2 regions of the Arthrobacter sp. B0316-5-4 genome follow, and region 1 is predicted to be linked to the other one. Evidence: predicted binding sites of a transcription regulator. Region 1 holds the regulator's gene; the other holds the start of a gene.

Region 1 (15,972 bases):
TTACGCAGGAATTAAAGGAAGGGTCCCCAGCCATCGGCTGGGGACCCTTCTTTGGTGTGGGCACCGGGTTCCTTAAGGGGAGTGCGGTGGTACGCGCTGGTGGGTCCTAGTGCGCCCTGGTGGGTACTAGGCTGGGTCGGCCGGGCTCGTTTCCTTCAGGGTGACATCCTTCAGTACCCCATCGCCGTAGATGGCGTTGAGCCTGCCCATGTAGTCGGCGAGCGTCTGGACGTCCTCCAGGGGCCATTCACCGAGCCGTTCACGGAACACTTGCCTGCGGGCGTCCTGGACCTGGTGCATCTTCTCCTCGCCCTTGTCCGTCAGTCGGATGGACTGCGCGCGACCGTCCTGCGGATCCGCTTCCTTGTAAACGAGGCCGATACTTTCCAGGAAAGCGATCTGCCGGCTGACCGACGGCTTGCCCACGCCGATGCAGGTAGCGAGCTCTGTGAGCCGAATGGGGCCTTCCCTGCGGATGACGGTGAGGAGCCCGTACGCGGCCGGCTCCATGTCCGGATGGACCTGCCGCGACAATTGGTGGGAGATCGAACGGGCGCGGCGCCAGAGCAGGCTCAGCTGGTGTTCCACCTGCTGGAGGGCGTCGTCCACGGCGTCGTCCACGGTGTCGCCTAGCGGGACCGTATCGGGCGCGCTCTGGAGAGGATTGCTCATGGCAACCATTCTAGAGTCCGGCGGCATGAGAGACTCTATCCGTGAGGGCAAGTGACTTTTGGCGATTGATGGACGACGAATTCGGGGCAGGTTACTCCCGGGTCCTGGCCAACTCCCTGGTGCTCGCCGGTGTCGGTGGACGCACCGCGGTGGAGGCCCTCGCGGCCGGCTACCAGCCCCGCGACGTCTGGCTTGCCATGTGCGAAGTCCAGGACGTTCCCCTCGAGCGCAGGCTGGGCAGGGACATTAAGCCGGCTTCAAGCTGAGTGCTTTGAGGTGTCGGCAGCGTGACACGCCGAACCGTTGTTCGAATATCTGTTCGGATGGGGATATGCTCCTGAAAGAGGAAAATTGATCCTGAAAGACGCATCCACGGCATCCTGCAGTCCCGTTTATCCACATAGCCGGGGTCGGCCGGTAAAAATGTCCGGGCACCGTAATAGCGTCAGTCATGACAGGAAAGCGGCCCTTCGGGCCACTCCACAGCGAGAAAGCATCAGAGGTGTGAACCATGGCGGCAGCCCCGGATCGTGAGAAGGCGCTCGAAGCAGCGCTTGCCCAGATCGACAAGCAGTTCGGCAAAGGCTCTATCATGCGCCTGGGTGACGACACCCGTGCGCCCATCGAGGTCATTCCTACCGGTTCCATTGCCTTGGACGTGGCCCTGGGAATTGGCGGCCTGCCCCGCGGGCGTGTCGTTGAGATCTATGGCCCGGAATCCTCGGGTAAGACCACCGTTGCCCTCCACGCCGTAGCCAACGCGCAACGCGCCGGCGGCATTGCGGCCTTCATCGACGCCGAACACGCGCTTGATCCTGACTACGCCGCAAAACTCGGCGTCGACACGGACGCCCTGCTGGTCTCGCAGCCGGATACCGGTGAACAGGCCCTGGAAATCATGGACATGCTGGTCGGCTCCGGCTCGCTCGACATCGTCGTCATCGACTCCGTTGCTGCTTTGGTTCCGCGCGCCGAAATTGAGGGCGAAATGGGCGACTCCCACGTGGGTCTCCAAGCCCGCCTCATGAGCCAGGCCCTGCGTAAGATCACAGGCCGCTTGAGCCAGACCAAGACCACCGCCATTTTCATCAACCAGCTCCGTGAAAAGATCGGTGTCTTCTTCGGCTCCCCGGAAACCACCACCGGTGGTAAGGCCCTGAAGTTCTACGCTTCCGTGCGTATCGATGTCCGGCGTATCCAGACCCTGAAGGAAGGTGCGGATTCCGTAGGTAACCGCACCAAGGCAAAGATCGTCAAGAACAAGATGGCACCGCCGTTCAAGATCGCCGAGTTCGACATCATCTACGGTCAGGGCATCTCCCGCGAGGGCGGCATCATCGACATGGGTGTCGAACACGGCATCATCAAGAAGTCCGGCTCGTGGTTCACCTATGACGGGGACCAGCTTGGCCAGGGCATGGAGAACTCCCGACGATTCCTGCGGGACAACCCTGAACTGGCGCAGGAGCTGGAGCGCCTGATCAAGGAAAAGCTCGGCGTGGGTGTCAAGCCGGAGGAAGACTCCCCGAAGCTGAAGGCCGTTGACGGTTAGGAGAGGGCCGGACCCGGACTCCTCCGTTGCGGCTGATCCCGAACCAGATCCTGAATCCGTGGCGCGTGCCATCGTCCTGAGGCAATTGACGATGGCGCCGCGGAGCCGGCTGCAGCTGTCCCGGAAGCTCGCCGAGCGCAACGTTCCTGAGGATGTGGCGGAGGCAGTCCTGGATCGGTTCGAAGAGGTTCAGCTGATCGACGACGCGGAGTTCGCCCGGATGTGGGTCCGCAGCCGATCGCAAAGCAAGAAGCTGGCCAAGGGTGCACTTCGTCGTGAACTTTCGGACAAAGGCATTGAGCTGGAGGACGCAGAGGAAGCACTGTCCCAGCTGAGCGATCAGGATGAGGAACTGGCAGCCCGTGAGCTCGTTCAACGCAAGCTCCGGCCTGGCATGGACCTGGCCGATCGCGCGGAACGGGACAAGTACACACGCCGCCTGGCCTCGATGCTCGCACGCAAGGGCTACGCGCCTTCCCTGGCTTTCAGGATCGTCGGTGAGGTGCTGGCAGAAGCCGGTACCCTTGAGTAGTGAGTTTGACCATTCCTTCCCCAACAGCTTCCGCCACTCCTTCTGCCATGCCACGGACATACCAGGTCCGGACTTTTGGCTGCCAGATGAACGTCCACGATTCCGAGCGGATGGCAGGGCTCCTCGAAGACGCGGGCTATGTACCAGCGGACGGTGACATAGCCGACGTCGTGGTTTTCAACACCTGCGCTGTGCGGGAAAACGCGGATAACAAGCTTTACGGCAACCTGGGCCAGCTGCGGCAGGTCAAGGAAGCGCACCCGGGGATGCAGATCGCCGTTGGTGGTTGCCTGGCCCAGAAGGACCGCGAAACCATCGTCAAGAAGGCGCCATGGGTGGACGCTGTCTTCGGCACCCACAACGTTGGTGCCCTTCCGGCACTGCTGAACCGTGCTCGTCATAACAATGAGGCACAGCTCGAGATCCTCGAATCGTTGGATGTGTTCCCTTCGACGCTCCCCACCAAGAGGGACTCGGTGTACTCCGGCTGGGTGTCCATCTCCGTCGGTTGCAACAACACCTGCACGTTCTGCATCGTTCCCTCACTCCGAGGCAAGGAAAAGGACCGCCGTCCCGGCGAGATCCTCGCCGAGATCCAGGCACTGGTGGACGATGGCGCAGTTGAAGTGACGTTGCTTGGGCAGAATGTGAACTCGTACGGGGTGGAGTTCGGCGACCGGCAGGCGTTCTCCAAACTGCTCAGGGCCTGCGGCGACATTGAAGGGCTGGAGCGCGTCCGTTTCACCAGCCCCCACCCCGCTGCTTTCACCGACGACGTCATTGACGCCATGGCTGAGACACCTAACGTCATGCCGCAGCTGCACATGCCGCTGCAATCCGGCTCGGACAAGGTCCTCAAGGACATGCGCCGTTCCTATCGTTCCAGCAAATTCCTCGGAATCCTGGACAAGGTCAGGGAGCGCATCCCGAACGCCGCGATCACCACCGACATCATCGTTGGCTTCCCCGGCGAAACGGAAGAAGACTTCCAGGCGACGCTGGATGTCGTGGAAAAGTCACGCTTTTCGTCGGCGTTCACCTTCCAGTACTCCAAGCGCCCCGGTACACCTGCTGCCGATTTGCCGGACCAGCTCCCCAAGGCGGTTGTCCAGGAGCGGTTCGAACGCCTCACCGCCCTCCAGGACCGCATTGCGGCAGAAGAGAACGCAAGCCAACTCGGCCGTCAGGTCGAAATTCTGGTGACGGCCCAGTCCGGTCGCAAAGCCGGGGAAACGCATCGTTTGTCGGGTCGTTCCAAGGATCAGCGGCTGGTCCACTTCTCTGTCCCAGCGGGTGCTGAAACCCCGCGTCCCGGTGACTTCGTCACTGTGACTATCACCGAAGCCGCGGCCTTCCACCTCGTGGCGGACCCAGCCACCGCGGGAGACTACCTTCTGCGCCGGTCCCGTGCGGGCGATGCCTGGGACAGGGCACAGGCAGATTCCTGCGGCGTCCCGGCACCCGGGGCAGCTCCCGGCAAGGGCGGCGTATCGCTGGGCATGCCCACGCTGCCCGTGCGCCGCTCCTAGCGCCGGGCAACGCGACGTGTCCACCTCCAGCGCTGAACCGCACCCTCCCGTCATCGCCGTCGTTGGCCCCACCGGCTCCGGCAAATCGGATCTCGGGGTCAATCTTGCGTTGGCCTTGGACGGTGAAGTGATCAACGCAGATGCCCTGCAGTTCTATCGGGGCATGGACATCGGAACGGCCAAGATCACTGTGGAAGAACGCAAAGGCGTTCCCCATCACCTTCTTGACACCATGGATGTCACCGAGGAGGCCAGCGTTGCGGACTTCCAGGCGGAGTGCCGCGCTGCCATCCAGGAGATCCATTCCCGGGGCAAACGCGCCATCCTCGTGGGCGGTTCCGGACTCTACGTCCGGGCGGCGCTGGACGTCCTGGAATTCCCAGGGACCGATCCACTGGTTCGGAAGGAACTCGAGCAGGAATGCGAAACCCACGGGTTGGCGCCGCTGCGGACCAGGCTGGAAGAAGTTGATCCCGTTTCTGCGGCCCGGCTGGGCGATGCCCGACGCGTGATCCGCGCACTTGAGGTCCACCAGATAACCGGCCGGCCTTTCAGCTCCTTCATGCCCCAACGCGAGTACTTCCGGCCTGCCATCCAAATCGGCCTCTCAGTGGACCGGGAGGTCCTCCGGGAACGGCTCGCCCAAAGGGTGCATCGAATGGTTGAATCCGGGCTGCAGGAAGAAGTTGCACGCCTCGACGCCGCCGGGCTGCGGAAGGGCAAGACGGCTTCCCGGGCACTGGGGTACGCACAGTTCCTGAAAGTGCTCGACGGCGAGGCTGATGTCGCCGCTGCCGCTGAAGAGACCATCGTCGCTACGCGGCAGTTCGCCAGGCGCCAGCTGACCTGGTTCCGCGCGGATCCGCGGATCACCTGGTTGGACTGGCAGGACCCCCAGCTCGTAGCCAAGGCGGCAGCTGCGGCCTGACTCCCGCAATTTCGGGCCGACGAGCCGTGGCAGGTAGCCTAGACCCATGGATGAAACCGCTTCCCTTTCCGCCCAGCAGCCAGCAGCTGCCGGCGCCGCTGTGACCGCCCCCAGCCTGTCCGGGCTGGCGTTTTCCAAGGGCCACGGAACGGGTAATGACTTCGTCCTTATCGCTGACCCGGGCGACGCCCACGAGATCACTCCGGAACAGGTTGCCCAGCTATGCGACCGGCACCTTGGTGTCGGGGGAGATGGCCTCATCCGTGCGGTGCCCTCACGGTTCCTTCCCGAGGGCCGCGCCATGCTAGAGCAGGACCCGGCCGCAGAGTGGTTCATGGACTACCGCAACGGCGACGGTTCCCTGTCAGAGATGTGCGGCAACGGGGTGCGTGTCTTCGTTCATTTCCTCATCGCCGAAAAACTGGTGGAACTGGGCCCAGGCGAGACCCTGACCATTGGCACCCGTGGCGGCGTCAAGAAGGTGGTGCGCACTGCCACGGGTTACGCCGTGGACATGGGGCCCTGGGAGTTCATTTTCCCGCGGGAAGCAACCAGCAAAGCCATGGATGCGCTGGTCAGCGCCGACGGCCTTGAAGTCGCCCGGCCGGGCCTGTCCGTCAGCATGGGAAATCCGCACACAGTGGTAGCCCTGGCGGAGCTCAGCGAGCTGGCGGCCACGCAACTGTTCAAGCCTCCGGTGGTGGATCCCAAGCCTGCCAACGGAACCAACGTAGAATTCGTCGTTCCCGCCGAGCCCCTGGTTGAAGACGGCGTGGGAACCATCACCATGCGCGTCCACGAACGTGGCGTGGGGGAGACCCAGTCGTGCGGCACGGGCGCCTGCGCCGCAGCTGTGGCCATTCGTCACTGGGCAGGAAGCACGGCACCGAACGATTGGCATGTCAACGTACCGGGCGGCGTCGTCGGGGTGAAGTTCTTCCCAGGCGCCGGCGGCCGCGAGCACGTAGAGCTCAGCGGCCCCGCCGTGATCGTAGCTACTGGGACGCTTTCCTGACCCTGATGACCCTGAAGGACTTGGACGTGCTCTCGCGGGAAACTGTGAAGGTGCCGTCCAGCTCGTTGGCAAGCCAGCGTTGGAGCGAGTCCGACCCCAGGTTCTTCTGGACCACCAGCCAGGCGTTTCCGCCTGGTGCGAGGCGCGGGAGCCACGTCAAAAGCAGCGAGTGAAGTTCTTCTTTGCCGATGCGAATCGGCGGATTCGACCATATGGTGTCGAACTCGACGGCAGGATCCACCTGGTCGGGAAGGCTGGCAGTGACGTTGCCGAGACCCAGCGCCGCAGCATTCTCGTTGGTCAACGTCACGCATCGCTCATTCACGTCCACGGCGTAAACACGTGCATGCGGGGCCTTCAAGCCGAGGGTCAGGGCTATGGGACCCCATCCGCAGCCGATATCCAGCAGGTTGCCTTGCGGTGACGGCGGCGGAACCTCGGAAAAGAGGATCGCCGTGCCCTTGTCCACGCCGTCGGGGCTGAAGATGCCAGAGGAGGTCTGCAGTTGGCGTGTAGCGCCGGCGAGCTCCACCGTGAGGGGTTTGCGGGTGAAGGGTCCAGCTGGCTGGGCAGTGAAATAGTGTGCAGACTCCATAATTTGCCAGATTAGTGGGCTGACGGCGTCATGGGAAACTGCCGCATCCCACAGGTGGGTTGACACTGGCTGCTAATGTGGAAGTCATGTTCCTGATCTTCGAGTAATCTGCCGAAACCCGGTACCGCCCGCGACGCAGGCCAGCTTGGCTCCGAGCCAACCGCATGGCCTTTCCGCCCGGCAGGTCCCACATGGCAATGTCAGTCCACTGCATGACGCAGTCGACCGGCGCTCCGAAGATCACACCACCCGTTACTCTCCGCCACCGCTGACGCCGGCTGGCCAGAAGAACGGATGTCCCTTTCCTTGGTTGCCCTGGACCTTCCTGCGGATCCTTTTCCGTTGAATCGCAGCGGCCACCACTGCCTTTGAGGCGTGGCCGCCCAGCACACAGGAGGCCCCTTTGGCCCAAGCCCGTCAGCCCAGCGCGAATAGCGCCCCATCAAACAGCAAACAGCACTATTCTGGAATAGCCGAACAGTCTAAGGAGACCATGACCACCCAGAAGCACTCCGGATCCGATTCCGACGCCCAGGACATGAGTCCTGAACAAATCCAGGCCGTCATCGACCGGATTCTTTCCAAGGATGTACCTGCGCAGGCATCCAGCGACAACGATGCCAACAGTGTGTTTGGCAAGGCGCAGGCGATCTCCACGCTGGACCAGGAACACAGCATTTACGACGGCGACCAGGAAGATCTGGCTGAACGCCGTGCCCTGCGTCGTACCGCCGGGCTTTCCACGGAACTCGAAGACGTCACTGAGGTTGAGTACCGGCAGTTGCGCCTTGAGCGCGTCGTGCTCGCCGGCCTCTGGACCGAGGGAACGCTCGCCGATGCAGAGAACTCGCTGCGCGAACTCGCTGCTTTGGCTGAGACCGCAGGCTCGGAGGTGCTGGATGGCTTGGTACAGCGCCGCACCAAGCCGGACCCAGGGACTTTCCTTGGATCAGGCAAGGCCCAGGAGCTAAAGGACATCGTGGCAGCGACGGGCGCCGACACCGTGGTGGTTGACACGGAACTGGCACCTTCGCAGCGACGCGGCCTGGAAGACATCGTCAAGGTCAAGGTGGTGGATCGCACCACACTGATCCTGGACATCTTCGCCCAGCATGCCAAGAGCCGCGAAGGCAAGGCCCAGGTTGAGTTGGCCCAGCTGGAATACCTCCTTCCGCGTCTTCGTGGTTGGGGCGATTCCATGTCCCGCCAGGCAGGTGGCCAGGTGGGTGGTGCCGGAGCAGGCATGGGTTCACGTGGTCCTGGTGAAACCAAGATCGAGCTGGACCGTCGTCGAATCCGCACGCGAATGGCCAAGCTTCGGCGTGAAATCGCCGCGATGAAGCCGGCGCGCGAGACCAAACGTGCCAACCGCCGTCGTAATGCCGTTCCGTCCGTCGCTATCGCCGGGTACACCAACGCAGGTAAGTCCTCGCTGCTGAACCGCCTGACCGACGCCGGTGTCCTGGTGGAGAACGCCCTGTTCGCCACGCTGGATCCCACCGTCCGCAAGGCGCAGACTCCGGATGGCATCGGGTACACCCTCGCCGACACCGTGGGGTTTGTCCGTTCGCTGCCCACCCAGCTGATCGAGGCCTTCAGGTCCACGCTGGAGGAAGTGGCGGATGCGGACCTGATCCTGCATGTCGTCGACGCTTCCCACCCGGATCCCGAGGGACAGATCGCCGCGGTGCGGGCAGTCTTCACCGAAGTGGATGCGCGCAAGGTCCCGGAGATCATCGTCCTGAACAAGGTGGATGTAGCCGATCCCTTCGTCGTGGAGCGCCTGAAGCAGAAGGAGCCCCGCCATGCCGTGGTTTCCACCCGTACAGGCCAGGGCATCGCGGAATTGCTGGAGGACATCAGCCGGTCCATTCCGCGGCCGGGTGTGCGCCTTGAGTTGCTCATTCCCTACGACCGCGGCGACATGATCAGCAAGCTGCACAGCTCCGACTCGGAAATCCTGAGCCTTGACCACGAGGAATCCGGGACGCGTGTGGTTGTCATGGTCCGCGAAGGACTCGCAGCCGAACTGGAGTCATTCGTCAGCAATGGTTGAGAAGGTGGCGGCGGACGCCGTTGAGTCGGTGGGCGAAAAGGCCACTCTCGAATTGTTGGACCGGGCTGTTGCCGGCATGGGCGGACAAAGCCGTGCCGGCCAGCACGAGATGGCAAAACACGTTGCCCGGGCGATCGAGACCGGGGAGCATTTGCTCGTCCAAGCGGGGACCGGAACAGGTAAGTCGTTGGCGTACCTGATTCCGTTGATCGCGCATTCGATGGACAGCAACAAACCAACCCTCGTGTCCACCGCCACCTTGGCATTGCAAACCCAGATTGTCGGCCGCGACCTTCCCCGGCTGTTGGAGAGCCTTAACCCCGCCCTTGAACGCCCCGTCAACGTGGCCTTGGTGAAGGGCCGGGCAAACTATGTCTGCCGGCAGAAACTTGAGGGCGGCTTCCCCAGCGAGGAGCCCTCCGAAGGGCAACTGTTCTCCCTGGGTGAGGACACAAGCGTTCCGCACTTCACTGCCTCCATGGGCGGGCCGCAATCGCAGCTCGGCAAGGAAGTGGTCCGGCTTCGCGAGTGGGCCGAAAAGACATCCACCGGTGATCGCGACGAACTCATGCCGGGAGTCACCGACCGTGCGTGGCGGCAGGTTTCGGTCACGTCCATGGAGTGCCTCGGCGCGCAGAAATGCCCGTTGGCTGAGGAATGCTTCAGCGAACTGGCGCGGTCCCGGGCGGCTGAGGCCGACGTCGTCGTCACCAATCACGCGATGCTGGCCGTGAGTGCCTTTGAGGGCTTGGCCGTGCTCCCCGAGTACGACGTCGTGGTCGTCGACGAAGCCCACGAACTACAGGACCGTGTCACCGGAGCGGTATCCGGCCAGCTCTCAGTGGCCATGGTCCATGCCGCAGCGTCCAGTGCGCGCAAGCACACGGCCATCACGGTGGATGCCCTCAACGCCGCGGCGGACCGGCTGGATATGGCCATCGCAGGCGTGCCCAACGGCCTGTTGCCCAACGGGCTCAACGACGAACAGCTCGACTGCCTGGACCAGTTGCGGGATGCCACGCGCGCGGCACTGTCCGATTCGAAGACCGACTCTTCAAACGCGGTCGACGGCGGACGGCAGCTGGCGCGCTCACGGCTCATGCTCATCCTGGAATTGTGCGAACGCATGCTCGCCGCCAAGGAGAACCGGGAAGTTGTGTGGTTCTCGCGAAACAGCAACTTCGACCCCCAACAGGGCTACTCGCAGCCTGATGAAACAGCACCCGCTCTCATTAACATTGCACCGTTGAGCGTCGCGGGCCGTTTGCGTGACGGACTTTTTGCCGGCCACACAGTGGTCCTCACCTCCGCGACGCTGGCCATAGGCTCGGCCTTTGAACCGGCCGCCGGCGGGTTGGGGTTGATCGGGGACGGGGCCCCGAGCTGGACGGGGATCGATGTTGGGTCGCCGTTCGACTATCCCAAGCAGGGCGTGCTCTATGTGGCCAAGCACCTGCCCAAGCCAGGCCGCGGAACATCACCAGAGGCCCTCGACGAGCTGGAAGACCTGATCCGGGCCTCGGGTGGGGGAGCGCTATGCCTGTTTTCCTCACGGAGGGCCGCCGAGGAAGCAGCCGATGCCATGCGGCTCCGCCTCGACGTGGACATCCTTTGCCAGGGGGAGTCCACCATGGCGGCGTTGGTCAAGCAGTTCGCAGACGAACCGGACACCTGCCTTTTCGGCACCATGTCCCTGTGGCAAGGTGTGGACGTTCCAGGCGGTTCCTGCCGGCTGGTTGTCATAGACCGTATTCCGTTCCCGCGCCCCGACGATCCCCTGATGACCGCCCGTTCACGGGCAGTCGCCCAGTCCGGCGGAAACGGCTTCATGGCCGTATCGGCCACCCACGCAGCCATTCGGCTGGCGCAGGGGGCCGGACGCCTCATCCGTTCAACGGGTGACAAGGGTGTGGTGGCGGTACTGGATTCCAGGCTTTCCACAGAACGTTACGGTGGGTTCCTCAGGGCCGCGCTGCCGCCCTTCTGGGCTACAACCGACCGCAAGGTAGTACGCGGCGTCCTTGAGCGGCTGGGGTCCGCGAAGGCCTCCTAAAGGCCTCAGGAGGCTAGAGGGAGCGCAGGACCGAGACGACCTTGCCCATGATGGTGGCTTGATCGCCAAGGATGGGCTCGTACTGGGTGTTCTGGGGGAGCAGCCACGTGTGGCCGTCGCGCTGCCGGAACGTTTTGACGGTTGCCTCGTCGTCCAGGAGCGCGGCCACGATGTCTCCGTTGATGGCGTCGTTCTGGCGCCGCACCACCACCCAGTCACCGTCGCAGATGGCCGCGTCAATCATGGAGTCGCCGGCGACCTTCAGCATGAACAATTCGCCATGCCCCACGAGCTGCCGCGGGAGGGGGAGTACGTCCTCCACGGTCTGGTCGGCCAGGATGGGACCACCTGCAGCGATGCGGCCTACCAACGGAACCATGGCGGTGTCGCTGGCGCTGGCCAGTTCCGTCACAGCGAGTCCGCCAGTGCTGCGGAGTGCCGTGGGCGCCTCGACCCCGGGGATGGGACCGCCGTCGAGGGTCAAGGGCATCAGGACTTCCATGGCACGCGGCCGCTTCGGATCGCGGCGGAGGTACCCGAGCTTTTCCAATTGGGACAGCTGGTGGGTGACGCTCGAGAGGCTGGCAAGGCCGACGGTGTCGCCGATCTCGCGCATGCTGGGCGGATAGCCGTTGTCGTTCACGGACCTCTGGATGGTCTCCAGGATCTTCTTCTGACGGACGGTCAGGCTCTTGGGGCTCTTTTGAGGCTGTTGGCTCCGCAGGGGTACCCCGCCGCCTGTGGCTTTCGCTGCCATGTTCGCCAATGCCTTTCCATTCCGTCCCCGGAGCGTGTCCGGGGATGTCGGGCCTGCAAAAATGTCAGACCCTCCTGTTCCACTGAAACAGTGCTGTTTCTTCACTCAAACGTAGGGCAGCCAAAGGCGTTTATCAAACATTTGTTCTAGCGAGTCTCGACACCGTTCGTTGATAAGTGCTAAAAATGTCTTAGCAAGGTTCGAATATGTGTTCTATAAACCTGACGCTGGGGCCCGATGTTCGAAGAAAGTGTTCGAACGCCGGGGGTTGGCGGAAGGGAACACCAAGAATTGGCAGCCACGTACCGGGAATCCGGCTCGGTGGCAATAGCTCAGAAGGGCTCAGCTCATGTCCGCAATCACTACGTTCGCTGATTTCCGCACCACCCAGGCACCCGCCCGCCTGCGTCTGACCCGGCGGGGGCGGATCGTTTTCTTCGGCATTCCCGCCATGCTGCTGGCGGCTGCGCTGTTGAGCCTTGCCGGTTTCATTACCTCCCCTGCGAAGGCCTCCGACTCACAGGCCGAGCTTCGGCCGCCGGTCGCGGTCACTGTCACAGTCCAGCCCGGCCAGTCCCTGTGGGGTATCGCCGGTGCGGCAGCTCCTGAACGGGATCCCCGCGACGTCATTTCGGAAATCATCCAGCTCAATGATCTTCGTGGCGGCCGTATCCAGCCCGGTCAGCAGCTTTACGTACCCGCCAACTAAGTGTCGGCTGCCGCCCCGAAACGGAGGTGGCGCGGCGTCACAGTTAGTTTGCAGTCGCAGCGGCCCCTTAAACTGACGTAGTGAGTGAGCAGCTTGAACGACTTGACCGACTTCCCCTCCGGACCAACCTGCGTGGATTGAGCCCCTACGGCGCACCGCAGCTTGAAGTCCCCGTTTTGCTGAACGTCAACGAGAACACCCATGGAGTCCCCGCGGATGTGCAGGCCGCCATCACCGAGGCCGTTGCCGCCGCCGCCACTGGTTTGAACCGCTACCCCGACCGCGAGTTCACGGAACTCCGCGAGTCCCTGGCCGAGTACCTGGGCCACGGCCTTTCCCGGGACAACATTTGGGCGGCCAACGGATCAAACGAAGTCCTGCAGCAGATACTCCAGGCATTTGGTGGACCCGGCCGTAAGGCGCTGGGTTTCCCTCCCACGTATTCCATGTACCCGCTGCTGGCCAGCGGCACGGATACTGAGTACCTGCGCGGAGTCCGGGCCGACGACTACGGACTGGACGCGCAATCGGCCGCCGCCCAGGTCCGGGAGACCGGCGCCAACATCGTCTTCCTGTGCTCTCCGAACAACCCCACCGGGACGGGGCTCGGACTGGACGTCGTTGAGGCGGTCTACGAAGCCGGTGAAGCGAGCCAAGCGATCGTGATCGTTGATGAGGCCTACCACGAGTTTGCGCACGACAACACGCCCAGCGCGCTGACGCTGCTGCCCGGCCGTGAACGGCTGATCGTCTCGCGCACCATGAGCAAGGCTTTTGCCTTGGCCGGCGCCCGGCTGGGTTACATGGCTGCTGCCCCGGAGGTTACGGACGCGATCAGGCTGGTCCGGCTTCCGTACCACCTCTCGGCGATTACCCAGGCAACCGCCCTCGCGGCGCTGAGCCACAGGGAAGCGCTGATGGCCGATGTCGAGGACATCAAAGTGCAACGCGACCGCATTGTCACCGAGTTGCTCCGGATGGGGCTCAAGCCTGCCGCATCGGACTCCAATTACGTCTTCTTCGGCGGTCTCGAGGACCCGCACGCCATCTGGCAGGGTTTGCTCGATGCCGGAGTGCTGATCCGCGACGTAGGGATCCCGGGCCACTTGCGGGTGACGGCTGGGACCGAGCCGGAAACCACAGCCTTCTTGGTTGCCTTGGAAGCCCTTTTGGACGGCCAAGCTTCACAGCCCGCCTAAACTTGTCAATAGACCCAACCCATCCTCCGTGTATAAGGACGTCCCAATGAGCGAAACCGGCGCCACGCCGAACGCTGCCCGCACCGCGCGCATGGAGCGCACCACCAGCGAATCTTCCGTCCTGGTGGAAATCAACCTGGACGGCTCCGGTGTCTCGGACATCAGCACCTCGGTTCCCTTCTACGACCACATGTTGACGGCGCTGTGCAAGCATTCGCTGATTGACATGACCGTCAAGGCTACGGGGGATACCCACATCGACGCCCACCACACGGTGGAGGACGTGGCAATCACCTTCGGCGAGGTCCTGCGGACAGCGCTGGGCAACAAGGCCGGAATCCGTCGCTTCGGCGAGGCAACCATTCCCTTGGACGAAGCCCTGGCCCACGCGGTAGTGGATGTTTCGGGACGTCCTTACCTGGTGCACGGCGGCGAGCCTGCGGGCCAGGAATACCACCTCATTGGCGGACACTTCACGGGTTCGCTGACCCGTCACGTTTTTGAAGCCATCACCCTGCACGCCGGTATTTGCCTGCACATGCGGGTTCTGGCGGGGCGCGACCCGCACCACATCGTGGAGGCCCAGTTCAAGGCGTTCGCGCGGGCGCTGCGCGCTGCTGTGGAATCTGATCCGAGGGTCGAGGGAATCCCCTCCACGAAGGGAGCGCTATGAGCGGCCAGGTCCTGAAGGACGGGGCTGTCACCGACACCGTGGCCGCCATCAAGCCGGAATCACCGGAAGGCAAGCCCACCGTAACGGTGCTGGACTATGGCTCGGGCAACGTCCGTTCCGCTGTCCGCGCACTGGAACGCGCCGGTGCCCACGTCCTGTTGAGCGCCAAGCCCGAGGACGTTCTCAACGCCGATGGCCTGGTAGTTCCCGGTGTTGGCGCCTACGAGACTGTCATGAAGGAACTCAAGGCCGTCGATGCCATCCGCATGATTGGTCGCCGGGTGGCCGGTGGCCGGCCCGTGCTTGCCATCTGCGTGGGCCTGCAGGTCCTTTTCGAAGCCGGTGTTGAACACGGCACGGAGTCCGAGGGCATGGCCGAATGGCCCGGCAAGGTGGAGTTGCTTCCCGCGGCCGTTGTTCCGCACATGGGGTGGAACACTGTGGACGTCCCGGAGGGCTCCAAGCTCTTCGCCGGCGTTGAACAGGAGCGCTTCTACTTCGTGCACTCTTACGGTGTCCAGGAGTGGAACTTCGACGTCGTGCAGCCTCGCATGGCCCCTCCCATGGTCACGTGGTCCGAGCACGGCGCCCGCTTCATCGCCGCCGTCGAGAACGGGCCCCTCTGCGCTACCCAATTCCACCCCGAAAAGTCCGGTGACGCCGGAGCGCGGCTCCTCCGGAACTGGGTGGACAGCCTCCGCAAGCCTGCCTCCACGGTGGAAACCGCTGAAAGCGGTGCCGCCTAGATGTGGTCGGTTGTCCTCATGGGCCTCGCCGGTGTGCTGGTGGGAGGGGGAATTTCCTTCCATCAGCAGAAGAAGCCCACCTGGGTTTCAGTTTCTTTCTACGTGTTGGCAGGGATGTCCCTGCTGGCTGCCTATCTCCTGACGCTGCCCGGTAACTAATCCGCGCCCCCACAATTTCAAGGACACTCATGAGCACCTCCACCCAGTCCGTTCTGGAACTCCTTCCCGCCGTCGATATTGTCGATGGCCAGGCGGTTCGCCTCCTGCAGGGCGAAGCGGGTTCGGAAACCAGCTATGGAACGCCCCTCGAAGCTGCCTTGAACTGGCAGGAGGCAGGTGCTGAATGGGTACACATGGTGGACCTGGACGCCGCCTTCGGTCGGGGAAACAACGCCGCACTCATCAGCGAGGTGGTGTCGCAGCTTAACGTCAAGGTGGAGTTGTCCGGCGGTTTGCGGGACGACGAGTCGTTGGAGCGGGCCCTGGATTTGGGTGTTGCGCGGGTAAACCTTGGCACGGCCGCGCTGGAGAATCCGGAATGGACCCGTCGCGCCATCGAGCGCTTTGGTGACCACATCGCCGTCGGACTTGATGTCCGTGGCACCACCCTCGCCGGTCGTGGCTGGACCAAGGAGGGTGGCGACCTCTGGGAGGTGCTGGCGCGCCTCGAGGACGCCGGGTGCGCCCGCTACGTGGTCACGGATGTCACCAAGGACGGAACATTGCAGGGCCCCAATGTCGAGTTGCTGCGCCAGATGGTGGAGAAGACGGGCAAGCCCGTGGTGGCCTCGGGTGGTATTTCGAGCCTCGAAGATCTCCGCGTGCTGCGGGAACTCGTGCCGCTGGGCGTCGAAGGGGCCATTGTGGGCAAGGCCCTGTATGCCGGTGCTTTCACGTTGCCTGAGGCCCTGGACGTCGCCGGTCGCCGCTGATGCCGCACGACGCAGGACCCCAGC
Region 2 (15,972 bases), on a different contig from region 1:
GATCCGGGTCTCCTTGCCCTCAGCCAAGGTGGTGCCGTATCCGGTGGGCGTGAAGAAGCCACCGATACCGGCCCCGGCAGCACGGATGCGCTCGGCCAGATTGCCCTGTGGGACGAGTTCCAGTTCGATCTCCCCGGCGTGGTACTTCGCGTCGAAGTGCCACGAATCGGACTGCCGCGGGAACGAGCAGATCATCTTGCGGACCCGGCCTTCCTTGATCAGCAGCGCCAGGCCCTGGTCACCCTGCCCGGCGTTGTTGTTCACCACGGTCAGGTCCGTGGCACCACAATCCATCAGCGCATCAATGAGTTCGAACGGCTGCCCGGCGTTACCGAACCCGCCGATCATCACCGTGGAACCGTCCTTGATCCCGGCGACCGCCTCGCCAACAGTGTCAATGAAACTCAACACAGCCCTATGCCCCCTTCACTGAAGCAGTAACGTTTTCCAGCACCACGGCCAGGCCTTGGCCCACGCCGATGCAGATCGCCGCGACACCCCAGCGCTGCCCGGAGGCCTGCAAAGACCGGGCGAGGGTGCCCAGGACGCGGGTGCCGGAAGCACCGAGCGGGTGGCCCATGGCAATCGCGCCGCCGTGACGGTTCACAATTGCGGGGTCGATCCCCCACGCATCCACGCACGCCAGCGACTGCGCGGCGAACGCTTCGTTAAGTTCGACGGCGCCCACCTGGTCCCAGCCGATGCCCGCCTTCGCGAGGGCCTTGTTCGCGGCCTCCACCGGGGCGTACCCGAAGAACTGGGGATCGTTGCCGTGCGCACCGCGGCCGGCGATGCGGGCCAAGGGATCCAAACCGAGAATCCCCGAGGCAGCCTCGGAACCGATCCACGCAGCCGAAGCACCATCGGACAAAGGCGAGGCGTTCCCGGCGGTGACCGTGCCGCCGTCGGGCCCTGAGCCCTCAGGACGGAACACGGTCTTCAACCCGGCCAGCTTCTCCGCAGACGAACCAGCGCGGATGCCTTCATCACGCACCAAGTCCGTACCGGGGACCGCGGTCACCAGGTTGTCGTAGAACCCCTCGTTCCACGCGGCATCAGCCAGGTTGTGCGAATCAGCGGCAAACTGGTCCTGCCGTTCACGGGTGATCCCGTACTTCTCACGCAAACGTTCGGTGGCCTCGCCCAGGGAGATGGTCCAGTCCTTGTTCATGGCCGGGTTCACCAAACGCCATCCCAGCGTGGTGGACGCCAGCGTCATGTCTCCGGCCGGGTAGGGCTTGGAGGTCTTGGGCAAAACCCACGGCGCACGGGACATCGACTCGGCGCCGCCCACCAGCATGAGCTCGGCATCGCCGGCGTTGATCTGGCGCGAAGCGATGATCGCCGCATCCAATGACGAACCGCAGAGACGGTTCACCGAGGTGCCCGGAATCGACACGGGCAGACCGGCCAGCAGGGTGGCCATGCGGGCGACGTTGCGGTTTTCCTCGCCGGCGCCGTTGGCGTTGCCGAACACCACCTCGTCGATCCGCTCAACATCCAGCCCGGGCGCCCGCTTCACGGACTCGCGGACCACGTGGGCGGCAAGGTCATCGGGACGGACAGCAGCAAGGCCGGAGCCGAACTTGCCAAAGGGCGTGCGCACGGCGTCGTACACAAAAGCCTGGTTCATGGGTTTCTCTTTCTGCTTGCCCAACTAGGGGACAGCACACGTCGCTATGAGCCGTCAGTGGGACAAGAGCTGTCCCCTAGTTGGGTAAACGGGGGTTAGTTGGGAGTGGTGGACGCGGAGGATGCGTCGATCTCGGCGAAGACCTTCTGGGCCGTCTTGAAAGCCGAGTTGGCCGACGGCACACTGCAATAGATCGCCGTCTGCAACAGGATTTCCTTGATCTCGTCCCTGCTGAGGCCGTTGTTGAGTGCCGCCCGGACATGCATGGCGAGCTCCTCCCAATGCCCGTGGGCCACCAGGGCCGTGAGGGTGACCGCGGAACGCATCTGCCGGCTAAGTCCTGGCCGCGTCCAGATGCCGCCCCAGGCGATCCTGGTGATCATGTCCTGGTAGTCCTCAGTGAAGGAATCCTTGTTGGCATTCGCGCGGTCCACATGGGCCTCGCCAAGCACTTCGCGCCGGACAATCATGCCGGCGTCGTAAATGTCCTGCGCGGAAGCGTCAGGCTGGACGGCACCGTTCCGAACTGCGTCGTTGTGCCCGGGGTTCAAAGCACTCATCGTCCGTTCTCCTTCATGAAGGTCCGCATCAGCCCGGCCACCACGGCCGGTGCCTCTGCTGGCGCCAGGTGTCCGACGCCGTCGAGCGCTTCCGCCACGGCGAAACCGCCGCCCGTCCGGATGCCGGCAGCGGTCTCTTCCGCCATGGACGGCGGCGCCACAGTGTCCTCGACGCCGGCGATCACCTGCGTGGGGACGGTGATGCTCCCGAGCTGGTCGCGCACATCGAAAGCGGCCAGGGCTTCGCAGCAGAACGAGTAGCCGAAGCGGTCGGCGTCGCGGAGGGCGTGCAGGAGGCGGCTGCTGATCTCCGGCTGGCGGTCCATGAATCCTGGGCCGAACCATCGCTCAGCAGAACCCTGGATCATCACCGGCGTCCCCAGTTTGCGGACAGTTTCAGCGCGTTCCAGCCAACCCTCGGGCGTGCCGAGCTTCGGTCCGGAGCACTGGACCGACAAGCTGCGGAGGCGGTCGCCGTGCTTGATGCCGAGCTGCAGTCCGGTGGCACCGCCCAGCGAGACCCCCGCGTAGTGGAACAGCGCGCCCGGGCTCACCGAATCGACAAGATCGACGACGGCGTCCGCCAGTTCCGCGACATCGAAACCTTCGGTGGTGGTCGGCGAGATGCCGTGGCCGGGGAGGTCCCAGCCGATGACGTCGTACTCATCGCCGAGAAGGGCTGCGGTTTCTGTCCAGAGAACAGTGGATGTGCCCAGCGACGGGCCAACAACCAGGAGCGGCTTGGCTCCCAGTTCCCGCTGCGGGGAGAGCAGCACTGCCTTGACTGTTGGCTTAGCCACGTGTGGTTCCTTTCGTGGAGGTGAATTCGGGGTAGGCGGCGAGGATCCGGCGGCTGATCTCGCGTGCCACGCCGAGGTAGCTCGCCGGATCCAGGAGCGCCTCAAGTTCGACGTCGGAAAGCTTGTCCGACGGCACGGCCTCGCGCAGCAGCTTGCGGTAGGTGTCAGCCTGCTCGGGGGCTGGCGCGGTGAGGGTTTCGTCGACGACGGCCTGCAGCTTTTGCTTTCCGTCGTCACCCAGGAGAGGTGCGACGGCGGCCGCCACACCTTCGCTGAGCAGCAGGGGACCCGAGATTCCGAGGTTCCGGCGCATGGCGTCAGGGAAAACGCGCAAGCCTTCCGTGAGTTCGCGAAGGTGGCCGGACGCACCGGCAGCCAGTGCCAGCAACTGGCGCAAAGCCGGCCATTCACTATGCCAAGCGCCGTCCGGGCGTTCATCGTTGAAGGTGGCCGCCGCGAGGTGAAGCTGCGAGGCAAGGCCGGGAGCCTGCAACGCCGCACTGCGTACCAGCACCGACAGCACAGGGTTCTGCTTCTGCGGCATGGCCGAGGAAACACCGCGCCCGGCAGCCAGTGGTTCGCCGAGTTCGGCTACTTCCGGGCGGCTGAGGAACAGCAGGTCCGCGGCGATCTTGCCGAAGGAGTCGATCAGGGCAGCAAGCCCGTCGCCCAACGACGTGATGGCCAGGCGGTTGGTGTGCCACGGAGCCGGGGCGGGCGCCAGCCCGAGCTTGGCGGCGAGGGCATCGGCAAGAGCGAACGGCGTTGAGCTCGAACCCGCTGTCAGCTTGGCCCCGGAGGCAAGCGTTCCGCCGGCACCGCCGAACTGGACCGGCAGCTCCAACGATTCCAGTCGCCGGGAAGCCGCGGCAACTCCCTGGAACCACTGTGCTGCCTTGAGCCCGAACGTGTACGGAAGGGCATGCTGAGTCAGGCTCCTGCCCACGCACAGCGTGTCCGCATGCTGTTCGGCCAAGGCGGCGAGCGCCGTCGTCGTTCTTTTGACGTCAACCAGCAACGCAGAAACGGTGCGGCTGGCGAGCACCATAAGGGCGGAGTCCAGGACGTCCTGGCTGGTCAGCGAGGTGTGGACCGCGGAAGCCGCGCCGATTCCGGCGGTGTCCAGGGCCTTGACCCGGGCGCGGAGATCGCCGAGCAGCGGAATGACCGGGTTTCCACCGCCCTGGGCACGCTCGGCGAGAGCGGCGACGTCGTAAGAGCCGGCGTCGGCGGCTTCGGCCACCACGGCGGCGGATCCGGCGTGGACCAGCCCCGCCTCCTCGAGGACGCCCGCCCAGGCGGCTTCGACGTCCAGGATTGCCGCGATCACGGCACGGTCGCCCGTCAGCGACGCCACAGCGGGCGACGCCGAGACGGGGCTGAGGAGGCCGAAGTCGCCGTCGGTCATGGGGTTGCCAAATCCCCGGACGAACCCAAATCCAGGGAACCGTCCTGCTGGAAGTCCAGGAACACGGTCTCGTCGCCGCCCTGCAGGCGGATGTCCCAGGTGAGGCCGCCGTCAGGGTCGCGGCGTGCGATCAGCGTCTTTTGGCGCTCGGGGTCCAGGGAGCTCAGCAGTGGATCGTTGGCCAGCGCTTCCTCGTTTTCCGGCAGGTACACGCGGGTGAAGAGGCGGTTCATGAGGCCGCGGGCGAAAACAGCCACGGAAATGAAAGCGGCACCGCCGGGCTTAACCGGCCCCGGGTTCACGGTGGTGAACGTGTACACCCCGGAGTTGCCAACTGCGCTGCGGCCCCAACCGGTGAACGTGTAGCCGTCGCGGACCAGGGAGCCGGTGCGCTGGACGATGATGCCCTCGGAGTCGGGCTGCCAGATTTCGAGGATGGCGTCCGGGATGGTGTTGCCGGCGCCGTCGTAAACCGTGCCTTGGAGGCGGATGCTGCCCGGGCTGCCCGGGGCGAGGAGCTCGTTGTCCTTATTAAAGGGAAGGGCGTAGCCGTAGAAGGGGCCAACTGTCTGTCCCGGTGTGGGTGCCAGCTTGCTCATGCGCTTACTCCTCGTCCCCGGCGTCGCCGTATGCTTCGTTTTCCGTCCAGGTCCGCTTGGACCCGGTCAGGATGATGTCCCACTTGTAACCGAGGGCCCACTCGGGGCTGGTCAGCTCGTGGTCGTACTGGGCCACCAGGCGGTCGCGGGCGTCCTGGTCCACGATCGACTGGTAGATGGGGTCCAACGGGAAGAGCTGGTCACCCGGGAAGTACATCTGGGTGACGATGCGCTGCGTGAACTCGGAGCCGAACATGGAGAAGTGGATGTGGGCCGGACGCCAGGCGTTCAGGTGGTTCTTCCACGGGTACGCGCCGGGTTTGATGGTGGTGAAGCTGTAGGAGCCGTCGTCGCCGGTGATGCAACGCCCGACGCCGGTGAAGTTCGGATCCAGCGGGGCGGGGTGCTGGTCGCGCTTGTGGATGTAGCGGCCTGAGGCGTTTGCCTGCCAGATCTCCACGAGTTGCCCGGCAACCGGGCGTCCGTCGCCGTCGAGGACGCGGCCGGCAACGATGATGCGCTCACCCTGCGGTTCGCCGTTGTGCTGGATGGTCAGGTCCGATTCCAGTGCGTGCACGTCCTGGTGACCGAACGCGGGCGAGTAGAGCTCGATGGTCTCCGGGTCCGCATGGTGCAGGCTCTTCGTGGGGTGGCGCAGGATGCTGCTCCGGTACGGCGCGTAGTCCAGCCGCGGCATGGTTTCGGGTCCCTTGCCGTCCTTGACGGCCTGGGCGTAGCGGTTGCCGATGGCCTGGATCTCAGCACTGAGATCTGCCTGGGTTTCCACCTTCTTGGTGTCGTGCGCGGCGTGTGGCTCAGCTGGCGGCACGAGTTCCTCGGTTTCGAGAGCTTGTGCGGTGTGGTCTTGCGGCACAGCCGGCTCCTTTCGGTTTGGATGGATTCTTGGTGGTACTGGTCGGAGGGCTTTACACCCGGTGGAGCGAGTCGTATTGGACGGCGTGGCGCACCGGAGCGTTGGGCGCACCGTAGCCGTCATAGTTGCCGCGCCGCTCCACCATTTCGAAGAACACACTGCCCACGGTGGCCGTGTAAAAGTGGAGGAATTCGCCGTTGGCGTCCCGGTCGTACAGGAGGTTCAGTTCCTTAAGGGTGGCCAGGAACCCGGGTTCAAGATCGAACCGGGCATCCAGGTCCTCGTAGTAATTGGCCGGAATCTGCAGGAACTCCAGCCCTCGATCGCGTGCGGACCGGGCTGTTGCCACGAGGTCGTCCACGGCGAAGGCGATGTGTTCCTGGTACGTTTTGCGTGCTTTTTCGGCCTGCTGTGCCGGTGCCAGGTTCAGCACCAGCCTCACCGCGCCGTTGCTGGTCTGCATGACCTGGGAGCGGACCAGGCCGCTGGGGCTCGGCACTTCGGCAAACGGCTGCGGTTCCAGGGCCAGTGCGCTGGTGTAGAAGAGGACGGCTTCGTCGAAGTGCTGCCACGGCTGGGCCAGGTTCACGTGGTCGATGACCGCTGTTTGACCGGCGCCGGCGTGCTCCAGCCCCTCCCCAAACTCGTGCGTCCAGGCCGCGGTTCCGTCCGGGCTGCCCTGGCAAAGGAAGATCTCGGTGGAGTCCGGCGCCGAGATGCCCTGGAACACCTCTTCATCAGCCTGGACCTTGCGGGCCACCACAGGCGCCTTGAGTTGCTGGGCGCGAGCGGAGGCAATCACTGGAGAGTCGACGTCGAACCCCAAAGCGGCGATAGCCGGTTCCGCGTGTTGAGCTGCTTGCTCGTTGATGATCACGCGGGCCTGGCCCATGGTCCAGAGCTGGACGTCCTTGGTGCGGTGGCGGCCCTCGAATTCGAAGCCGAGCTGGCCCAGGAGCTTCTCGAGCTGCGCGGTGTCGTCAGCTTTGACCTCGGCGAAGTTGAATCCTGCGGGTTCGTTCACCTTGGGCAGCGTGGCAAGTTCCATAGGATAACGACGGCGGGACTTGGCTTGGGTTCCTGCTGCGGCGTCCGCCGGGCTACTGGCCAGCCACTTGGCGCTCTGTTCCTCAAGCCAGATCAGGGAGCGCATGGCATCCACTGCGGTCCGCTCAACGTCGGACTGGCGGAAGACGTCGTTGAACACTTCAAGGGAAACCGGGCCCGTGTAGCCTGCGCGGACCACGTGACCCATGAACTTGGCGAGCTCGAACTGCCCTTCGCCCGGGAACACGCGGTAGTGGCGGCTCCAGGAGAGGACGTCCATGGAGAGCTTGGGGGCATCGGCAACCTGGACGAAGAAGATCTTCTCCGCGTTGATGTCCTCGATCGGGGCGGTGTCCCAGTCGCGGGAGAGGATGTGGAACGAGTCCAGGCAGGTGCCGAGGTTGGGGTGGTCCACCATTTCGACCAGGCGGTATGCGTGCTCGTAGTCGTTGACGTACTTTCCCCAGGCCAAGGCTTCGTAGGCAACCTTCACGCCGTGGTCCCCGGCCAGTGCTGCGAGCTCAGCCAGTTGTTCAGCCCGCAAGTGGTCGTCGTCAATGGTTGCCGTTGCCACGTTGGAGCACACCAGGATGGTGTCCATGCCCAGGCGTTCCATCAGGTTGAACTTTGCCTCGGCGCGCTTGAGGTTGGCCTTCAGCAGGTCCGGAGTGACGCCGTCGAAGTCCCGGAACGGCTGGTACAGGTCAAGGCCCAAGCCGAGGTCTGCGGCCATTTTCCGCACTTCCTCCGGGCTGAGGGGTGACGTGACCAGGTCCTGCTCGAAGATCTCGATGCCGTCGAAGCCCGCAATGGCGCAGGCCTGCATCTTCTCCTTCAGCGTGCCGGACAGGCAGACGGTGGCGATTCCAGTGCGCATCAGCGGGCCGCCTTTGCGAGGGTGCCCTCGTTCAGAGTGGCGGCTGTGTCCTCCAGGGCGATCAGCTCCAGGAAGTGGGCCCGCATCCGCTCACGGTCCGCTTCACGACCGGTGATGAGTTGGAAAGCGTCCGCGGCCTGACCGACCGCCATGCGACCGCCGTCGAGGACGGCACAACCCTTGGCGCGGGCTTCACGGACCAACTGCGTTTCGATCGGGCGATAGACAATGTCCGCCAACCAGTGCCGCGGCTCAAGGAGTTCGATGTCCAAAGGCAAGCCCGGGTGCGCGGCCATGCCGATGGGGGTGCAGTGGACCAGGCCGTCAGCGCGGGGCATGAGCTGTGGGAGTTCATGCGGCGTGTGCGGCGTAACCGACGCCTCGGGGAACAGTTCACCGAGTTCCGCAGCACGTTCGGCCGCCCGGTCCGCGTCCATGTCCACGAGGTCCAGTTCCTTGACTCCGGCCTTGAGCAGCGCGTAGGCGACGGCGGACCCGGCACCGCCAGCGCCCAACTGGACGACGCGGTTGAGTTTGGCATCCGGGAGGCCGTCGGCGAGCGCCGAGCCGAACCCGGAGAAGTCTGTGTTGTGTCCGATGAACCGGCCGTCCTGAATCAGGACCGTATTGACGGCACCCAGGCGAGCGGCGTCGTCGGAAATTTCGTCGAGGTGCTGCATCACCAGCTGTTTGCACGGGTGCGTGATGTTCAAGCCGTTGAAGCCCATGCGCTGGGCCGCGGTCAGGAGATCCCCGACGGCGGCGGCCGGCAATGCGAGTTCAAGCAGGTCGATGGGACGGTACAGCAAGCGAAGGCCCTGCACATCGGCTTCGCGTTCGTGCATGGGCGGAGTGAGCGAGGGCATGACGCCTTCGCCAATCAGGCCCACCAGAACGGATTCGGCTCGGTTGCTCATCCTCAAGCTCCTTCTAACTTCAGCACCGCGGACAGGTGGCGTTTTCTACGCGCCGCATGCCGGGTGTTATTTACGTTACTACAGATGTTCATATTCCGCACGCATGTTCTTATCGCGAACAAATACTCTGCGGGGTTCGCTATGCGAGGCCCGCTCTGCAGGATTTCGCAGGGTAATACCCTGCTTAGCGGGCCTCGCAACGGGGGCTACCGGCCGGGGGCTAGCGTCGGGGCAGGCGGGCCGCGAGTTCGGCCGCGGCCTCCTGCAGGGTGGGGACGTGCGCAATGAGTTCCTCCATGGTGAGGCGGAAGACCGGCACGGCCGTGGCCAGGGATGCGAAGGCGTGGCCCTGGGAATTGAGGACCGGCACGGCGACGGCCCGCATGCCAATCTCGTTTTCCTCGTCCATCACCGCGTAGCCCTGGCGGCGCACCTGCTCAATCTCCTCACGGAATGCGTCACGATCAGTGATGGAGTGCTCCGTGAGCGCATCCAACGGAAGTTCCTCCAGGAGTCGCTTGCGTTCGATTTCCTCCTCGAAAGCCACAATGGCCTTGCCCACCGAGGTTGTGTGCAGCGCACCCAGGTGGCCGGGGTCGCTGGTGACCCGGAACGTCCTGGGTCCGTCCACCTTGTTCACGGTCAGGTGATGGTTCCCATCCCGGACAGAGAGGATGGTGGCCTCGTGGGTGCGCTCGGTGACACGCTGGAGGACAGGCAATGCGGTAGCCGCAAAGCCGTGGTGGTTTGAAACCCGCTGACCCAGCTGGAAGACCCGCAGGCCCAAGTGGTACCGCCGTCCGTCGGGCTCGTAGTCGACGAAACCGTCGCGGGTCAGGGACCCCAGCAGGCGGTAGGTGGTGCTGAACGGGAGGCCCGCACTCCTCGCCAGGTCCGCGGCACTGGCCCCACGGGGTTCGTCACCAAGCAGTACCAGCAGGCTCAGGGCCTTGCCGACCATGTCGGTCTTTGTGTCATCTTTCACACTCATGTTTCGATGCTCTCACATGGTGAGAGCTATTTCTAGATGGTGGTGGCATCTCTTGACAAGTGACCGCACTCACAGCCACTATTGCTGTATTGCACAAGTAGCTCTCACCATGTGGTTACTTTGAGGGATGATCCGGCCGCACCTCGCTCTGGTCTCCCACAGACGCTAGATCCGCGACATCGTCGTCACAGAAGGAACACCCAATGAGCCAAACAATGCCGTCAGCGACGCCAGGCACTGAAACCATCACCGGAACTCCCCGCAAAGCAGCCCTCGCCAGCTTCCTGGGCAGCGCCGTCGAATACTACGACTTCTTCATCTTCGGCTCGGCAGCGGCACTGATTTTCCCGCACGTCTTCTTTCCGGACGCCGATGCCAACGCATCCATCATGTCCTTCGCGACCTTTGGTTTCGCCTACGTCGCCCGACCCATCGGCGCCATCATCCTGGGCCACTTCGGCGACAGGATCGGCCGGCAAAAAGTCCTCATGTTCACGTTGGTTCTCATGGGTGCGGCAACGTTCGTCATCGGCTGCCTTCCGGACTTCAAGACCATTGGCTGGTGGGCCCCCGTGCTTCTGGTCCTCGCCCGACTCTGCCAAGGCCTTTCCGCGGCCGGCGAGCAGGCCGGCGCATCATCGATGACCCTCGAGCACGCCCCGGATAACCGCCGGTCCTTCTTCACCTCGTGGACCCTGACCGGTACGCAGGGTGGCCAGATCCTGGCAGCTTTGGTCTTCATCCCCGTCGTGGCATTGCCAGACGAGATCAAATACGGCATCGGCTGGCGCATCCCCTTCTGGCTCAGCGCCGTGGTGGTCATTGTGGCCTTCTTCATCCGACGCACCCTGCACGAGCCACCGGCGTTCGCCGAGGCCAAGAAGAACAACCAGATTTCCAAGCTTCCCGTCGCTGACCTTCTTCGCCTGCACTGGCGCGACGTGCTCCGGGTGGTTTGCTGCGCCTTCATCGCCGCCGTCAGCACCGTGTTCGGCACCCTCGCCATCAAGTACGCCCAGGACGTGGCCCACGTCAACAGCACCATCACCCTGTGGTTGGTTGTTGCGGCCAACGTCGTAGCCCTAGGAACCCAGCCACTGTTCGGCATGCTCGCGGACAAGATCGGCCGGAAACCCGTCTTCATCTACGGAGCCATCGCCAGCGCCATTATGACCCCGGTGTTCCTGCTGACCCTCGAAGGCGGCAACGTTCCTCTCATGTTCCTGGTCTCCGTGGTCTTCTTCGCCTTCGGATACGCAGCAGCGAACGCCGTATGGCCCTCCTTCTACGGTGAAATGTTCAGCACGAAGGTCCGCTTCTCCGGCCTGGCGATCGGCACCCAGCTCGGCTTCCTCATGGCAGGGTTCGCTCCGGCAATCGTGACTGCACTCGGCGGGACCAAGCCCGGTGGATGGGTCCAGATCTCCATCTTCACCGCAGTGATTTGTGCCATCGCAGCAGTCTCCGCAATGACGGCACGCGAATCGGCCAAGACCCCCACGTCGCAGCTCGGCCTGCACAAGCAAGCCCAGCCCGCGTAACACCGACGCTCCTGCCCACGCAGTCGGAACTGGAGCACGGAAAGCCCGGAATGTCACCTGACACTCCGGGCTTTTCGCTGCGCCTGATACGGTACCGGCGGAGGCACCGGGGACGGGCCGCGCCAACCCACGCAGGAGGCGCGGCTAGCTATCCTGTGCATTGAATCTGGACATGAAGGCCGCCATCGCATCACGGTTCACGGGCTCATTGGGTGCCTGAGGGAGGAGCTTCGCTTGCTCTTTCCACGATTTGCGGGTCGCCCCCGCCAATGATGAATTCGCCCACCACGGTTTTGCCGTCGACGTCGTAGACGGGGATCGATACGGCGGCGTTCCCGCGTGCTTCCTGCCAGGCCAGGGCTTCGGCCGGGCTTTTGAAGGTTTTCGCCGCGGCTGTCCCGTTCGCCTCTTCCAAATCAGTGTTGTACACATAGCCGCGGGTGTTGTTGGTGGCCATTACTGCCACGAGGTCCGGCGCTCCGTTCTCGTTTTCCATGCCGTAGGTTTTACCGTCCTTGTTGATAGCCCACGGTGTTGTTTCCTGGTTCACGTACTCGACAGTGATTTTCCAGCGTGTGATTGATCCGGTGCTGATGGTGATGCTGGTTTCGCCAGCTACCAAGGGGGTGATGCCGCGTGCGGTGGAGGGGCCGGTGAGTAGGTCCTCGCTGGTGCATCCCATACCGGCGCCCCTCTCTCCGATCTTGAGATAGCCAGGTGTCAGGCAGGTAAGTTCCATCTCCACACCGGTTGTCCCGGATGGAGGTTCTCCCAGGTCGATGGTGGCGGTTCCCTCGTAGGTCCCGGTGATGGGCTTGGACAGGGACGTCACCTCCTGGCCGCCGGGCATCACGAAATATCCTGCAGCTGCTGCGCCCACGCCGCCTGCAAGCCCGAGGCCCGCTACGGTGCCGGCGCCCAGCCACAGGCGCAGGCGTTTCCGTCTGCGGGCCGGTGTGGCGTTCTGGACCCGTGATACCAGCTCGGCGCGGAGCGCCCGGCTCAAGGCCTCATCCGGTTTTAGCTGGTTCATGACCGGTCTCCTTCCAATGCGGGTACTGGCCGGGTTGGATTCTTCAATGCTGCTTTCATACGCTGCCGGGCACGGTGCATACGAGATTTCGCCGCCTCCGGCGTCAGATGGAGGATGGTCGCAGCGGCAGCGATGGTGTATTCCTCGAAGATGACCAGGCTGACCAAATGCAGGTCCAGCTCGTTCAGCGTGCCTAACGCTCTCGCCGCGTCCTGGTCCATTTCGGTTTGGAGGAAGGGCTCATCCGCCGAGGTAGCAACCTCTGGAGAGCGTGGCAGGGTGTCGAGGAACTTCCGGTAACGGAAGACGGCTCTTTTCGCGTTGCGGGCCACGTTGGTTGTAGTCACCAATAGCCAAGGGAGTACTGACCCGTTGACCATCCGCACCTTGGACCGCCGCCGCCACAGCTCCAGGAAGGTGGCGGACATGATGTCTTCGGCCTCGTGTCTGTCACCGGTGAGACGGTAGGCGTGCCGGAAGACGCGGTCACGGTGTCGGTCATACAGTACTCCGAAGGCATCACCGTCACCCCTGAGACTCTTCTGCCAGAGCTGGCCGTCGTCGGTTTCATTGGTCCCCATGCCCTGTATTGTCCGGCGCCAGCCAAAAGGTTTCACAATGCCCCAAGAAACTTTCAAGCGAACGGACCAGCAGCACACACCAACTGAGCACCCTCTCATGAGATGGCTGGAGGACTGATGCTCCAGATGTCCGTACTCAAGGGCGTAGACGAGGACCTTGGAACACTGGCCGCCTCTAGTCGACCTCGCTGCGACTAAGGGCACAGCAACTACATAGGAGTTGTGAGTGAGCCGCAATCAGCACGACATTGAAGCTATCCGAAACTAGGTCATCGCCGCGGTCGCAGAGCTAAGTGCTGGGGCCTGTGCAGAGCATGGCACGCACCGGATAGAAGTTGCCGACTGGCTCGAAAAACAGTTCTTCGATCTCGCAGATCCGTGCGCACTGCTTGAAGCAACGCGGAATGCTCTCACCTTGTACCAAGGTGGGATGGGTTCGTTCCAAGATTTCGGCACCCGGGTCTCAGCTCGGCGACAACTTACCGCGGGTCGAGCACCACTGACTGGAAGCCGCCCCGCCCGGTCCCGGTGTACAGGAAGAGCGAGCCATCACCGGCAACACCCACAACGGACGGATTGCCGGTGCCGGTGAATGCGTTGCCGAGGGCTGTAAAGGAACTGAACATGTTCCACCCCGATCCCAGCGCTGTTCTCGCCAGGAAGCCGCCGGAACCGTTGCCGGGGTAGAGCCAGAGCGCACCATCAGTGCCCCTGGCCATGATGTCCTCGTTGCCATCGCCGTTGAAGTCGCCGCCCTGGAGCACGGCGTTGAAGATGTTCCAGCCCGTGCCGATCTGGCGCCATGGCTGGAATCCGCCCACACCGTTGCCCGGATAGAGCCAGAGGTTTCCATCTGCTGCCCGTCCCACAAGATCTGCCTTGCCGTCGCCATTAAAGTCACCCGGGGCGAGCAGTTGGGTGAAGCCTTGCCAGCCCGCGCCGATTTGCTGCCGCGCCAGGAACTGGCCCTTGCCATCCGTCGGGTAGAGCCACAGCACCCCATCGGCAGTGCGGGCTACAAGGTCGGGGTGGCCATCGCCGTCGAAATCTCCTGCGCTGACCACGGAATTGAAGGCGTTCCAGCCGGAGCCCACCTGCACCCGCGGCAAAAAGCCGCCCGAACCGTTGCCGGGGTAAAGCCACAGTGTGCCGTCGGTTCCCCGGGCGAGGACGTCAGCGACAGCATCGCCGTCGAAATCGCCTGCCTCCCAGACCTGGGCGAACTGGCCCCATCCAGCACCGATAGCGAGGCGGTCAGCGAAACCGGAACCATCTCCCGGATACAAGCGCATGCTCCCGGACGACGTCATTGTCAGGACATCCGCACGCTGGTCAGCAGTGAAATCCTGCCCGCCCACCAGGTCGCCAACGCTGTTCCAACCGCTACCGACGGCGACGCGCGGAGCGAAGCCACCCCAGCCATTTCCGGGATACAGATAAAGAGTGCCGTCGCTTGCGCGCGCGAGCAATCCGGCGCCGGCGCCGCCAAAGGAGCCGTCAGAGGTGATGCTGGTGAACCCGTTCCAGCCGGAACCGATCTGCGACCAAGGACGGAATCCGCCCTTGCCGTCACTTGGGTAGAGCCACAAGGTGCCATCGGGCTTGGTGGCCATGAGGTCGGGCCGGGCATCGCCGTCGAAGTCCCCCACGCCGATGATATTTGAGAAGCCCTGCCAACCGGATCCGATCTGCCTGCTGGCGAGGAATCCGCCCTTCCCGTTGCCCGGGTACAGCAGCAAATCACCATCGCTGGTGCGCGCCAGGACGTCTCCGCGGCCGTCGCCATCAAAGTCCGAGATGCCAGTGATGGCGTTGAAGATGTTCCAGCCGGAGCCCACCTGTCGGGGGTTATCGAGGCGGTTGCCTGGCAATCCGGCATAGAGCATCAAGGAGCCGTCGGCTTCCCGGGAAAGGACATCGGCCAGTTTGTCGCCGTCGAAATCGCCTGCGGAGAAGCGGACTTTCGCCGTAAGTTTCGGATCAGCGAAGATAGTGACCGACGCCGAGGTCTTACTGACCGCGTTGATGGTCACCTGGGTCCCGGTGTACGTCGTGAACGTGCTGCCCGCCTGCCATGCGTGGTTCTTGGCGTAGTAGGGCTCGGTAAAGGGCACCGTTGACGGCATGAGGATCAGCGAGGAGGCAATGGTGGCACCGCCCCGCTGGACAACCTTGACGCCCATGTTGCCCTGCGGCCTGCCGGCGTCGCCCAAATAGCTGTCGTAGCCGGCGGGTTCCCTCAGCTCCAGGTAATAGACCTCTTTGCTGATGGGGTCGGTGAACTTGATGGCACGCTGCGCGTCGGTGCCGCCCCACGGCTTCAACGTGTAGGTCTTGGCGCCCGTTGCCACTCCGACGTCCCTGATTTCATCGCCGCGCCCCAGCTTGGCGTAATCCCAGAACGTTGAACTGACCACGGGTTGGGCGTACTGCGCCGCGCCCATAAGGTCGGTGGTGTCGCCGTACTCACGGATGTAGCAGGACGGGTCTGTGAAGCGGCCGTCGCTGTTAACGCCGACGTCGGATGCGCCACTGCCGCACTGCAGTGCGTCTGCGTGCATCAGGCCGATGACGTGACCGAACTCGTGGCTCATCACGTTGTTCGAGAAGTCGCTGAGCTGCGGCATGAGCACGCGGCCGCTGTACGCTCCGCTGCTGTACCCGGCGCCCAACGCGTTGCCGGACAGCGTCGACGTGGGGATGAAGATGACCAGCGCTGTGTACGGACTGGCCGACCATTGAAGCTCGCTGGTGATCGTGGAAATGATGGTGCCGTAGCTGTCCGTTGAGCGGGCCTTCGACTGGAAGCCCTCCACCCTGCTGTTGACGGTCATGGAGAGCTTGTTGTCCGTCATTGCCTTCCAGTAACTACTGGTGGACACCACGGCCTTCTCGGCGCCGGCCATGGAAACGGGGTTGCCGTTGTCTGCCAGCTTTGCAGTTACCAACCGCACGCGGATGTCGCCGCTGGGCCCTGTGGCCGCCACCATGTTGTCCGGCGCGGTGTTGGTCGTCGCGGTGTCCAACGGCGCGGCGCCGGGTCCTTCGAAAATATGGTCCGAGTGCGGCGTCCCCTCCACGAACCGAACATTTGGGTTGTCCGGCCCTGGA

The links. The regulator LexA, encoded in region 1, represses DNA repair genes until DNA is damaged. The targets are predictions, from matches to a motif close to TCGAACANNTGTTCGA.
Region 2: AC5RU9_RS16910 (shikimate dehydrogenase) is a predicted target of LexA. The motif match lies at 8,811-8,826, and genes of this name have one in related genera.

The regions. Positions count from the first base shown of each region.
Region 1 covers NZ_JBNHFN010000004.1:43,724-59,695, reverse strand. The annotation lists gene AC5RU9_RS12315 (MarR family winged helix-turn-helix transcriptional regulator) at 127-672, opposite strand; gene AC5RU9_RS12310 (DUF3046 domain-containing protein) at 714-938, shown strand; gene recA (recombinase RecA) at 1,184-2,224, shown strand; gene AC5RU9_RS12300 (regulatory protein RecX) at 2,283-2,756, shown strand; gene miaB (tRNA (N6-isopentenyl adenosine(37)-C2)-methylthiotransferase MiaB) at 2,756-4,285, shown strand; gene miaA (tRNA (adenosine(37)-N6)-dimethylallyltransferase MiaA) at 4,302-5,213, shown strand; gene dapF (diaminopimelate epimerase) at 5,260-6,228, shown strand; gene AC5RU9_RS12280 (class I SAM-dependent methyltransferase) at 6,209-6,823, opposite strand; gene hflX (GTPase HflX) at 7,317-8,879, shown strand; gene AC5RU9_RS12270 (ATP-dependent DNA helicase) at 8,872-10,932, shown strand; gene lexA (transcriptional repressor LexA) at 10,946-11,689, opposite strand; gene AC5RU9_RS12260 (LysM peptidoglycan-binding domain-containing protein) at 12,039-12,398, shown strand; gene AC5RU9_RS12255 (histidinol-phosphate transaminase) at 12,479-13,597, shown strand; gene hisB (imidazoleglycerol-phosphate dehydratase HisB) at 13,644-14,270, shown strand; gene hisH (imidazole glycerol phosphate synthase subunit HisH) at 14,267-15,016, shown strand; gene AC5RU9_RS12240 (hypothetical protein) at 15,035-15,175, shown strand; gene priA (bifunctional 1-(5-phosphoribosyl)-5-((5-phosphoribosylamino)methylideneamino)imidazole-4-carboxamide isomerase/phosphoribosylanthranilate isomerase PriA) at 15,205-15,948, shown strand; gene AC5RU9_RS12230 (SseB family protein) at 15,948-15,972, shown strand, end outside.
Region 2 covers NZ_JBNHFN010000005.1:281,922-297,893, reverse strand. The annotation lists gene AC5RU9_RS16950 (3-oxoacid CoA-transferase subunit A) at 1-411, opposite strand, end outside; gene AC5RU9_RS16945 (thiolase family protein) at 416-1,633, opposite strand; gene pcaC (4-carboxymuconolactone decarboxylase) at 1,729-2,193, opposite strand; gene AC5RU9_RS16935 (alpha/beta fold hydrolase) at 2,190-2,993, opposite strand; gene AC5RU9_RS16930 (lyase family protein) at 2,986-4,401, opposite strand; gene pcaG (protocatechuate 3,4-dioxygenase subunit alpha) at 4,398-5,000, opposite strand; gene pcaH (protocatechuate 3,4-dioxygenase subunit beta) at 5,005-5,874, opposite strand; gene AC5RU9_RS16915 (bifunctional sugar phosphate isomerase/epimerase/4-hydroxyphenylpyruvate dioxygenase family protein) at 5,927-7,798, opposite strand; gene AC5RU9_RS16910 (shikimate dehydrogenase) at 7,798-8,715, opposite strand; gene AC5RU9_RS16905 (IclR family transcriptional regulator) at 8,936-9,706, opposite strand; gene AC5RU9_RS16900 (MFS transporter) at 9,910-11,247, shown strand; gene AC5RU9_RS16895 (peptidase M56 family protein) at 11,453-12,280, opposite strand; gene AC5RU9_RS16890 (RNA polymerase sigma factor) at 12,277-12,861, opposite strand; gene AC5RU9_RS16885 (FG-GAP-like repeat-containing protein) at 13,341-15,972, opposite strand, start outside.